3 regions of the Bradyrhizobium sp. BRP56 genome follow, and region 3 is predicted to be linked to each of the others. Evidence: predicted binding sites of a transcription regulator. Region 3 holds the regulator's gene; each other region holds the start of a gene.
The links. Region 3 encodes LexA, which represses DNA repair genes until DNA is damaged. Its sites were predicted from a motif close to TGTTCNNNNTGTGTTCNG; they were not measured.
Positions count from the first base shown of each region.

Region 1 (3,272 bases), on a different contig from region 3:
ATCGATGGAAGCAGCAACGAAGCGCAACACTGGAGTGATTCAAGATGCGCAACGCTGGAACGATTCAAAACGACATGTTGGCGCGTCAGGCTTTCGACACAACGAATGCGATGCACGTCGTCTCTCGCAGAGAGTCTCGAACGCGAGGCGCGCAGCGATCATTCAATGATGTTGCGTGCCGTCGACGTCATCGCGCGCCAAGGAGCGCACGAACGCGGTGAACCGTCATCCCGCGCAAAGCCGCGGGGGTGACGGGGGAGGGATCGGATGGATTGCACATCGCCTCAGCGCAAGATTGCTTTGCAATTTTGTCGCGAGCTACTCGAAGTGATGGTGGTGCAAGCAGCGCAGCCTCTCGGGATGCGAGGCGATGCATTCAGGCGCGCGGCAACGGCCGAATGCGCTGCGCGCTACTTCTGCTTGGGCAGGAGGCCTTTCAGCTTTTCCATGTCCTTGACGTTCATCTTCATGCCGCCGGGCATGATGATGTCGCCGGCCTTCTGGTCGCTTTTGCAGGCGCCGAGCCACTTCGCCTCGATGGTCATCGTGGTGTCGCGCGAGCCGGCCGCGCCGCCTTCGGCATGCGAGGTGCTCTTCACCGTGTAGGCGGAATTGAAATCGCCGACGATCTCGGCATGGCTCTGCATCGTCATGCCGGCGACGCTGCAGACGCTGTCGCTGACATAGCCGGTCGCGGTCTTCTGGATATCCTGCTTCGAGCAGACTTCCTTGGCCATCGGCGAGGCCGCCGCGCTCATCTCCTTGTCGGTGGTCTCGTCGGTGCAGTGCTGCATGGTGATTTCCGGCATCGGCCCGCCGGTGCGCACCATTTTCATCTCCCACAGACCGGCCTTGCGGATCGGCAGGTCGACGGCACTTGCGGCGCCAGCGGACAGGACAAGGCACACAGCCGAACCAAGCAAGGCAAGCTGTCGGGTCATGCGGTCGGCTCCCGGCTGAACGATCGAAAGATCCGGTGCGCGCTCAGTAGAGCGTGCGCAGCGGCCTCTGGGCTGCGCCATAGGGCACCCAGCGACAGGCGAAAGAGATGTAGCCGCCCGGATAGTTCTGCATCGCAAGGAACTTGACCACCTTGCCGTAGGAGGCGCAGTGATCGACGGCGAGCTGCCGGGCGTCGCTCTGGGTCGCCAGCGTATAGGCGATGATACCGCCGGTATCATTGCCCTTGAATGGCGGCACCGGCTGCATCCAATCCGCCCGCGCCGGCACAACGGCCAGCATCCCGCAAACGGCAACCAGGCAAGCGGCCAATTTCCTTCGCATCGCAGACTCCATTTCGCTTCGAGCCAACATAGAGTGCGCCGGCGACCGTGAAAAGAACGAGCGGGCTCCCCAAAGTGGACTTCTCCGCAGGTGTTGCCGCCCTGCACTTGACCTTGCCGGGGCTTCACGGCACCGTCCGCGGCATCGGATAATCGGGTGGATTCCCATGCGCAACCTGTTCAACTCCCGCAATAAACTCGGCCGCAAGCTCGGCCTCGGCGCCGCACTCGTGGTCAGCCTTCTGGCTTTCGGGGGTACGGCCCAGGCCGCCAATCCGCTCGAAATGAACTTCTGGCTGTCCGGCCCGCGCTATGACGGCAATGTGGCCCCATGCGAGAAGGCCCTGACGGTCATCAGCACGCAATTCCAGGAAAAGGAAGCCACCTTCTGGAATTCGCCGCTCGTGATCACCGGCTTCAACGGGATTCACGAAACCGCCTTCCGTCCCTGGCAGTCCGACAATATTCCGCGCCGTTATTGCACGGGCGAGGCGATGCTGAGCGATGGCAAGGTGCGCAAGGTGCACTATTCGATCATCGAGGACGGCGGCTTTGCCAGCATCAATCAGGGCGTCGAATGGTGCGTCGCGGGGCTCGACCGCAACTGGGCCTATAACCCGTCCTGCAAGGCCGCCCGGCCCTGATCTCCGACCAGACTGCTAAAGCAGGAGCCGCCGCCATTTGGACGGCGGCTTTTTGTTCTTGAAATGTTCTCGCGGCCTGCTAGGCTCTGGGCGGTCGAGTGAGGGGAGCGTTTGATGCCTCGGTTGGACACGATTTCCCGATTTTTGATTTCGGTTGCCGTTATTCTGTGCGGTGCGGTCGGGGCGTCGGCCCAGGATCGCCGCCAGAATGCGCCCGGTGAGTTCGATTTCTACGTGCTGTCGCTGTCGTGGTCGCCCTCGTTCTGCGAGGCGGCGAGCGAGCGCGGCAACAACGGCCGCGGCACGCAGGCGCAGTGCGGCGGACGGCCCTATTCCTTCGTGGTGCACGGCCTCTGGCCGCAATATGAGCGGGGCTTTCCGGAATACTGCCAGCGGCCCTCGCCGCGACTCGCCCGCAGCATCATGAGCTCGATGCTCGACCTGATGCCGGCGCCCGGGCTGATCTACAACGAGTGGGACAAGCACGGCACCTGCTCCGGTCTCGGCGAACGCGCCTATTTCGAAGCCATCCGCAAGGCCCGCGCCACGGTGAAGATCCCCGAGGAATTCCTGCAATTGTCGGAGCCGAAGACGGTCGCACCCGACGAGCTGGAAACGGCGTTCATCAAGGTCAATCCGGGCCTCAGCAACTCCGCGATCTCGGTGACCTGCGACAGCAAGCGGCTCAGCGAGGTGCGGATCTGCCTCAGCAAGGATCTGCAATTCCGCTCCTGCGAGGAAATCGATCGCCGCGCCTGCCGCCGCGATCAGGTGCTGATGCCGCCGGTTCGCGGCGGCTGATCCCCTCCGCGTCGCGGCCGGACGGACGCGCACTCCGCGTCGTCGCGCAGACTGTTCCGGCCGTCCATCGCGAAACAAGCAAGATCAGGCGCAGATGCCCGGGAGCCGGCTACGCCAGGGCTTGGCCGAGCCCGGATGTTAACCCCGCCGAAGCTTTAGCGAAGGTCGGGACAAGCCCGGGCATGACGAGTACAACATGCGCACCCTTTGGGAGCGCAGCACGATCATCACATGAACTACCGTCACGCCTTTCATGCCGGCAGCTTTGCCGACGTCATCAAGCACATCGTGCTGGTGCGCATGCTCACCTATCTGCAGGACAAGCCGGCGCCGTTCCGCGTCATCGACACCCATGCCGGCGCCGGCCTCTATGATTTGACGTCGAGCGAAGCGCAGCGCGGCGGCGAATGGCTCACCGGCATCGCCCGGCTGATGCAGGCGCGGCTCTCCGACCAGGCATTGCCGCTGATCGCGCCCTATCTCGACATCGTCAGAGCATTCAATCCGAAAGGCGAGCTGAAAGCCTATCCTGGTTCGCCGTTGA
Region 1 is NZ_JADYVV010000076.1:19,727-22,998, reverse strand. It holds gene I6F38_RS36355 (DUF3617 family protein) at 411-941, opposite strand; gene I6F38_RS36350 (hypothetical protein) at 985-1,284, opposite strand; gene I6F38_RS36345 (hypothetical protein) at 1,451-1,927, shown strand; gene I6F38_RS36340 (ribonuclease T2) at 2,042-2,728, shown strand; gene rlmJ (23S rRNA (adenine(2030)-N(6))-methyltransferase RlmJ) at 2,960-3,272, shown strand, end outside.
Region 1: the regulator LexA is predicted to act here: its motif matches at 1,981-1,998, upstream of I6F38_RS36340 (ribonuclease T2).

Region 2 (3,272 bases), on a different contig from region 3:
CGCGAGCGCGTAGCCGCTGCTTTTTTGCCATCCCGACGCGCAATTGCGCATCTGAGGGCGTGTGAACCACGAACCCGAATCTCAAGGGTGAGCTTCCGTGGCCCGGATGGAGCGAAGCGAAATCCGGGGCAGTCTCTTCCGCGGCAGCACCGCTCCCGGATTGCGCTTCGCTCTATCCGGGCTACGCAGTCCAGACGTCTCGGCGCTGCGGCTTCACAACTCCAGCTCCCAGGTCTCGCCGACCAGGTCGACGCCAAAACTGTGATGCTTCTCTTCCTTGACCCGCTGGAAGCCGGCGCGGGCGTAGATGCCGCGCGCGGCGACCAGGATGCTCTGGGTCCACAGCGTCATCTTCGTGTAGCCCTTCTCGCGCGCGGCGCGGATGCATTGCTCCACCAGGGCGCGGCCGACGCCGAGCCCGCGCGCCTTTTCTTCCACCAGCAGCAGCCGCAGCTTGGCGACCCCGTCGCCGCCGTCGACCAGGAAGACCGAGCCGACCGGCTCGCCGTCGACCTCAGCGATCCAGCAATGCTCGCGGGCGGGATCGAACGATCGCAGAAACTGCGCGCAGATCTCGGCCACCAACGCCTCGTAGCTGATGTCCCAGCCATATTCCTCTGCGTAGGCTTGTCCCTGCCGCGAGACGACCCAGCCCATGTCGCCGACGCGATGGCTGCGCAGCAGGAAGCCGACCGGCTTCTCGGTCGGTGGCTCCAGCGATTGCTCGATCGTGCCCATCGCGCGCACCACCGCCGCGCGACGGTCGCCGTCCATCTGCTTCAATAGCGCCCCGACCTCGCTGCGCGAGCGGCGGTCGAGATCGGCGGCTGCGGTGCGGCCCTTGGCGGTGAGGGTCACCTCGTTGACGCGTTTGTCGGCCTTCGACGGCCTCCGGGTCACGATCTGGCGCCTTTGCAGCGCCGCCAGCGTGCGGCTGACGAAGCCGGCATCGAGGTCGAGATCGCGCACAAGGTCGGTTGCGGTGCAATTTTCGCGGTGTGCGAGCTCGTAGATGATCCGCGCTTCCTGCAGCGTGAATGTCGAGTGCAGCAGCTTCGGCTCGATGATGCCGAGCTTGCGGGTATAGAACCGGCTGAAGCCGCGGACCGCGGCGACCTGGTTCTCGAGCGTGGTGTCATAGGAATTTGATTTCATCAAATATATTATTTGACGGAATCAAATAATCCGCAAGCGCTTTGTTCAGGCCACCATGATCCGGCTGCGCAGCATGGTGCGCGAGGAGCGGCCGAGCCGGCGCAGCAGGCGCGCCTCGGAGCGGCGGGCGTCGGGCCGGTAGCCGCCGATCCGCTCGTAATGCTCGCGGGCGATCAAAAGGCCCTGTTCGGCCGAGGGCCCGGTGATCATCCGGGCAACGAATTTGAGGCCGTCGCGCAGGCCCGGGTCGGCGTAGGGTGCACGGGCGTAGCGGAAGATGCCGGCGCGGTCCTTGCCGCTCGCCGCCACCATCTGGATGAACTGTGTGGTTTCCTCGATCCAGCCGGCATCGAGCACCGCGCCCGGATGCAGGAACATCAGCCAGGGCGACCGCGCCTGCCGCGCGCCTGCCGCAAGCGCGGCGGCGCGCGTGCCCTCGAAGCGCAGGAAGCGGCAGCCGGCAACGTCGGCGACGCGCTCCATCACATCGCTGTGGCTGCGGTCGACCAGCAGCACTTCGCGGATGACGCCGGCGGCCGCGCCCGGCACCAGCGCCGCCAGGGTTGCGACCGCGGTGCGCTCGACGCCGTCGGTTGGAATGATCACGCTCAGCATGATTTTGAGGCTTCGATGGCTCAAACGATGGAGAAACTCCGGCCGTGTTATCACCTTGTCATATTCAAAGCAGCCTGTTCGCCTGCAGAATTTTGTAGCAAGGTTCTGTGGAATTTCTCCGTTCATGTTCTTGATTTGTTCTCGTGCTGTGTTAGCTTCAAAGCATGAGCCGAGCATCCTCTCATGCCCTCAAGCACCCGCCGGTAACGGCGCCCTCCGATAACCCGGCGGGTGCACCTTCCCCTTTTCCCGAGCTTGCGGTCGCGATCGAGCGCGAGCGGCGGCGCGGCCGCGGCGCGCAGTCCAACGCCAGCGGCCGCTACGAGGCAGAGGCGCGCGTTGCCTTCGACGACGGTTGGCAGAGCCTCGAGGACCTACCGCCATTTGCGACCAGCGTGGCGCTCGACACCTCACGCAAGGTGATCACCCGCAACGACTCGCCCGACATCGGCTTCGACCGTTCGATCAATCCCTATCGCGGCTGTGAGCATGGCTGCGTCTATTGCTTCGCGCGGCCGACCCACGCCTATCTCGGCCTGTCGCCGGGGCTGGACTTCGAATCGAAGCTGTTCGCCAAGCCGGACGCACCCGCGCTGCTCGAGAAGGAGCTGGCGGCACCGGACTACGAGGCGCGGATGATCGCGATCGGCACCAACACCGATCCCTATCAGCCGATCGAGCGCGACCGGAAGATCATGCGCGGCATCCTCGAGGTGCTGGAGCGCGCCGGCCATCCGGTCGGCATCGTCACCAAGTCGGCGCTGGTCACCCGCGACATCGACATCCTGGCGCGGATGGCCAAGCGCAATCTCGCCAAGGTCGCGCTCTCGGTGACGACGCTCGACCCTAAGCTCGCCCGCACCATGGAGCCGCGGGCCTCGACCCCGCCGAAGCGGCTCGAGGCGATCAAGCGGCTCACGGATGCCGGCATCCCGACCACGGTGATGGTCGCACCCGTGATCCCGGCGCTGAACGACTCCGAGATCGAGCGCATCCTCGACGCCGCCGCGCATGCCGGCGCCAGGGAGGCGAGCTACGTGCTGCTGCGGCTGCCGCTCGAAGTGCGCGATCTGTTCCGCGAATGGTTGATGGCGAACTATCCCGACCGCTACCGTCACGTCTTCACGCTGATCCGCGACATGCGCGGCGGCCGCGACTACGACTCGCAATGGGGTACCAGGATGAAGGGCACCGGCCCGATGGCCTGGATGATCGGCCGCCGCTTCGAGATCGCCTGCGAAAAGCTCGGCCTCAACAAGCGGCGGACCAAGCTGACCACCGATCACTTCGCCAAGCCGAAGCGTAACGGGCAGCAACTCAGTCTATTTTAGGCGGACCCGTAGCCCGGATGGAGCGCAGCGAAATCCGGGTCTGTTCGACCCGTGGCCGAAGACTTCCCGGATTGCGCTTCGCTCCATCCGGGCTACGAAGACGTCAAACAGTGAGTGCAGCAATGAGTAACACCCCGACCGCACGCTTCACCGTCCTCACGCTCGGCGTCA
Region 2 is NZ_JADYVV010000009.1:1,606-4,877, forward strand. It holds gene moaB (molybdenum cofactor biosynthesis protein B) at 1-13, shown strand, start outside; gene I6F38_RS08570 (helix-turn-helix domain-containing GNAT family N-acetyltransferase) at 214-1,155, opposite strand; gene I6F38_RS08575 (glycosyl transferase) at 1,201-1,770, opposite strand; gene I6F38_RS08580 (PA0069 family radical SAM protein) at 1,935-3,101, shown strand; gene I6F38_RS08585 (VOC family protein) at 3,224-3,272, shown strand, end outside.
Region 2: the regulator LexA is predicted to act here: its motif matches at 1,896-1,913, upstream of I6F38_RS08580 (PA0069 family radical SAM protein).

Region 3 (3,272 bases):
AATGGGTCGCCGCACTCCCGGGCGCGGTCGGCCGCATGGCGGCGTTCGGCATCGGGCCGCTGATCGCAGCGAGCGCCGGCATCATCCTGCTCGGGCTGCTGCGCACGCCGCTGCGCTGGTCAGGCGCGGTGCTGCTGCTGGTGGCCTCGGTCGGGGCGCTCAGGGTGCCGCAGCCGGACGTGCTGATCTCGGGCGACGGCCGCAACGTCGCGGTGCGTGGCGGTGATGGACGGCTGCATCTGATGCACAGCGCCAAGGATGCATTTTTGGTCAAGGAGTGGCTGGCGGCGGACGCCGACGCGCGCACCGCCACCGATGCGTCGCTTGGCGAGGGCGTCTCGTGCGATGCCGGCGGCTGCGTGACCCAAGGACCCGGCGGCGCCTTCGTCGCGCTGGCGACCCGGCCGGAGGCGCTGGCGGACGACTGCGAGCGCGCAGGCCTGATCGTGACGACGCGGCCGGCGCCGCAGGGCTGCGCGGCATCGGTGATCGATGCCGAGCGGCTGCGCCGCCACGGCGCGCTGGTGCTGCGACGGAGCAGGGACGGCTACGCCGTCGATGCGGTCAAGCCCGGCGGGATCGACCGGCCGTGGTCGCCGGCGGTTCCCGGCGACGGCGAGAGCGAGACGACGCTGCGCGCGCCCGCCGTCGCGCCGCGGCCCGCGGTGGATGCGACGCCGGCCGAGACCGATCTGCAGGGCGATGATTAGCCGTGGTCCGGCGACGGCGCGCTCGGCAGCTCGAACAGGCCGAGATGGTATTCGTCGGAGTCGGGGCCGGCGTCGGGCTTCTTGACGAGGGTGAAGGAAGCCTCGGGAAATTGCTCCCAGACTTTCAGGTCGTCGGCCGTTACCGTCAGCCAACCGAACCGGAACATGTAGCGGCCCGGTTCCGTGACGCGTCCAGCCTTTTGCCATGTGACCTTATCGACCACCGCGCACGTCCTCCGTGCCTGATGATGCGCCAAGGTGCCGGCCGACGCAAATCTCCTTCTGCGCCCCGGAAGCGGGAGTCCGGGGTCGCCCGAAATTGCTTAGGTCATCCGCCGCCGAACAGCTCATTCCGCGGCGACGATGCGCTCAACCCAAAAACAGCGTTGCGAATGCGGAGGGCCGCCGCTCCACAACCTTCGGCTTCTGCTCGACCGGCGGATGCAGCGCCGGCAATTGCAGCACGCTAACGCGCTGTCCCTCGACCAGCTGAGTCACCAGCACATGGCTGCCGTCGGGGAATTCGACCGCGTCATGATGCCGATCAGGCACGTCGGGCTCGACTTCGTTGAACACGCCGACGCGATAGTTCAGCGTCTTGGTCCAGATCCAGCGGCTGTCGTAGCGAACGTTCTCGGCGAAAGCGAGCTCGGTGCCCGGCAGCATGCAGACCGCGACAGTGGGGTCATTCTCCGAAGCAAAGCCGCGGGTCGACGTGCCGCGGAACGTCGTCGTGATCAGCGTCTCTCCGACAATGGCGGGGCGCGATGCCACGGCGTGCAGACTATAGTCACACATCGGATGGCTCCTCATTTCGAGGTAGCGACCCGTGCCTCTCCTTGAGGCATTAGGGCCTCTACCAGAGTGGACGATAGCGAACGAGCGTCTGCTCGTTTCTGGGCGATTGTACGACTGGTCCGAGATCGCTCCGATCACAAACACGCGACGCTGCGCGAGAGGTATCGGAGCGCATCGGGCAGGCCGTACGCTACACTATCATGCAAGGAACGATCCGACGTGTTGCTCGTTCCCGGCCGCCGCAAGTATTTGCAATTCAGTATTTGCGATAAAGGCCGATCAGCTTGCCCTGGATGCGGACCCGGTTCGGCGGCAGGATGCGCACTTCATAGGCGGTGTTGGCCGGCTCGAGCGCGATCGATGCGCCGCGGCGGCGAAAGCGCTTCAGGGTGGCTTCCTCCTCATCGATCAGCGCCACCACGATGTCGCCGGTATTGGCGACGTCGTTGCGCTGGATCAGCGCCATGTCGCCGTCGAGGATGCCGGCATCGACCATCGAGTCGCCGCGCACCTCGAGCGCATAGTGCTCGCCGGCACCGAGCATGTCGGGCGGCACGCTGATGGTGTGGCTGCGGGTCTGCAGCGCCTCGATCGGCGTACCGGCGGCGATCCGGCCCATCACGGGGACCGCGACCGGACGGTTGCCGTCATCCTCGGCAATCGGCGGCGTGCTGGCGCGCCGGCCGAGGGTGCCTTCGATGACGCTGGGCGTGAAGCCGCGGCGGCCGTTGCCGCCGCCGGCCGAGAGTTCGGGCAGCTTGATGACCTCGATGGCGCGGGCGCGGTTCGGCAGGCGGCGGATGAAGCCGCGCTCCTCCAGCGCAGTGATCAGGCGGTGGATACCGGACTTCGAGCGCAGGTCGAGCGCATCCTTCATCTCGTCGAAGGAGGGCGGTACGCCGGCCTCTTTCAGACGTTCATTGATGAAACGCAGTAGTTCGTACTGTTTGCGCGTGAGCATCTCGAGTATTCCCCCGGTTGATAGCGTCGTTCGATTCCGAGACTCTTCTGGTGGGGCCTGCAGGCCGGGCCTGACCTCAGGAGCATGTGCTCAATGCACCTGCTTCCATGCAGCTTCCCGATTGTAGACACCAGTACTCGAAACAAATCATGAACGGACACTATATGTTCGATATGTGTTCCGCAACCACTTAATTTCCGGTGAACGTGTCGGGCAACGCACAATCGGCGGGGCGCGAAAACCCTATTCGGGCAGTGTCAGAATCTCGCATTCGCTGCCCTTGACGGCAGCTGCCGCAAACGGCGGACGCACGAGAAGTGCCCGTGCCGCAGCGAGATTCCCGAGCAGCGACGAGTCCTGCTGCGTCACCGGCGTTGCGATCAGCGTGCCGTCCTCGCGCGCTTCGAGCCGCGCACGCAGATAGTCCTCGCGCTGGTCGTTGGCGGCGAGGTCGCGGCCGAGCAGGGCGCTCGCGCGGCGATGATGAATCACTTTCCGGCCGCTCAGCGCCCGAATCAACGGCACCAGGAACAGGAAGGCGCAGACATAGGACGACACCGGATTGCCGGGCAGACCGATCACCCGCATCGCGCCGAGCCGGCCATGCATCATCGGCTTGCCGGGCCGCATCGCAATCCGCCAGAACGCCATCTCGACGCCCTCGGCTTCCAGCGACCGCTTGACGAGATCGTGGTCGCCGACCGAGGCGCCGCCTGTCGTGATCAGGACATCGGCGCCGGCCTCGCGTGCCCGGCGGATGCCCGCCGTGGTCGCCTCTACCGTGTCGGCGGCAACGCCGAGGT
Region 3 is NZ_JADYVV010000002.1:310,783-314,054, forward strand. It holds partial or broken gene I6F38_RS03210 (ComEC/Rec2 family competence protein) at 1-710, shown strand, start outside; gene I6F38_RS03215 (hypothetical protein) at 707-934, opposite strand; gene I6F38_RS03220 (hypothetical protein) at 1,080-1,508, opposite strand; gene lexA (transcriptional repressor LexA) at 1,765-2,469, opposite strand; gene glp (gephyrin-like molybdotransferase Glp) at 2,713-3,272, opposite strand, start outside.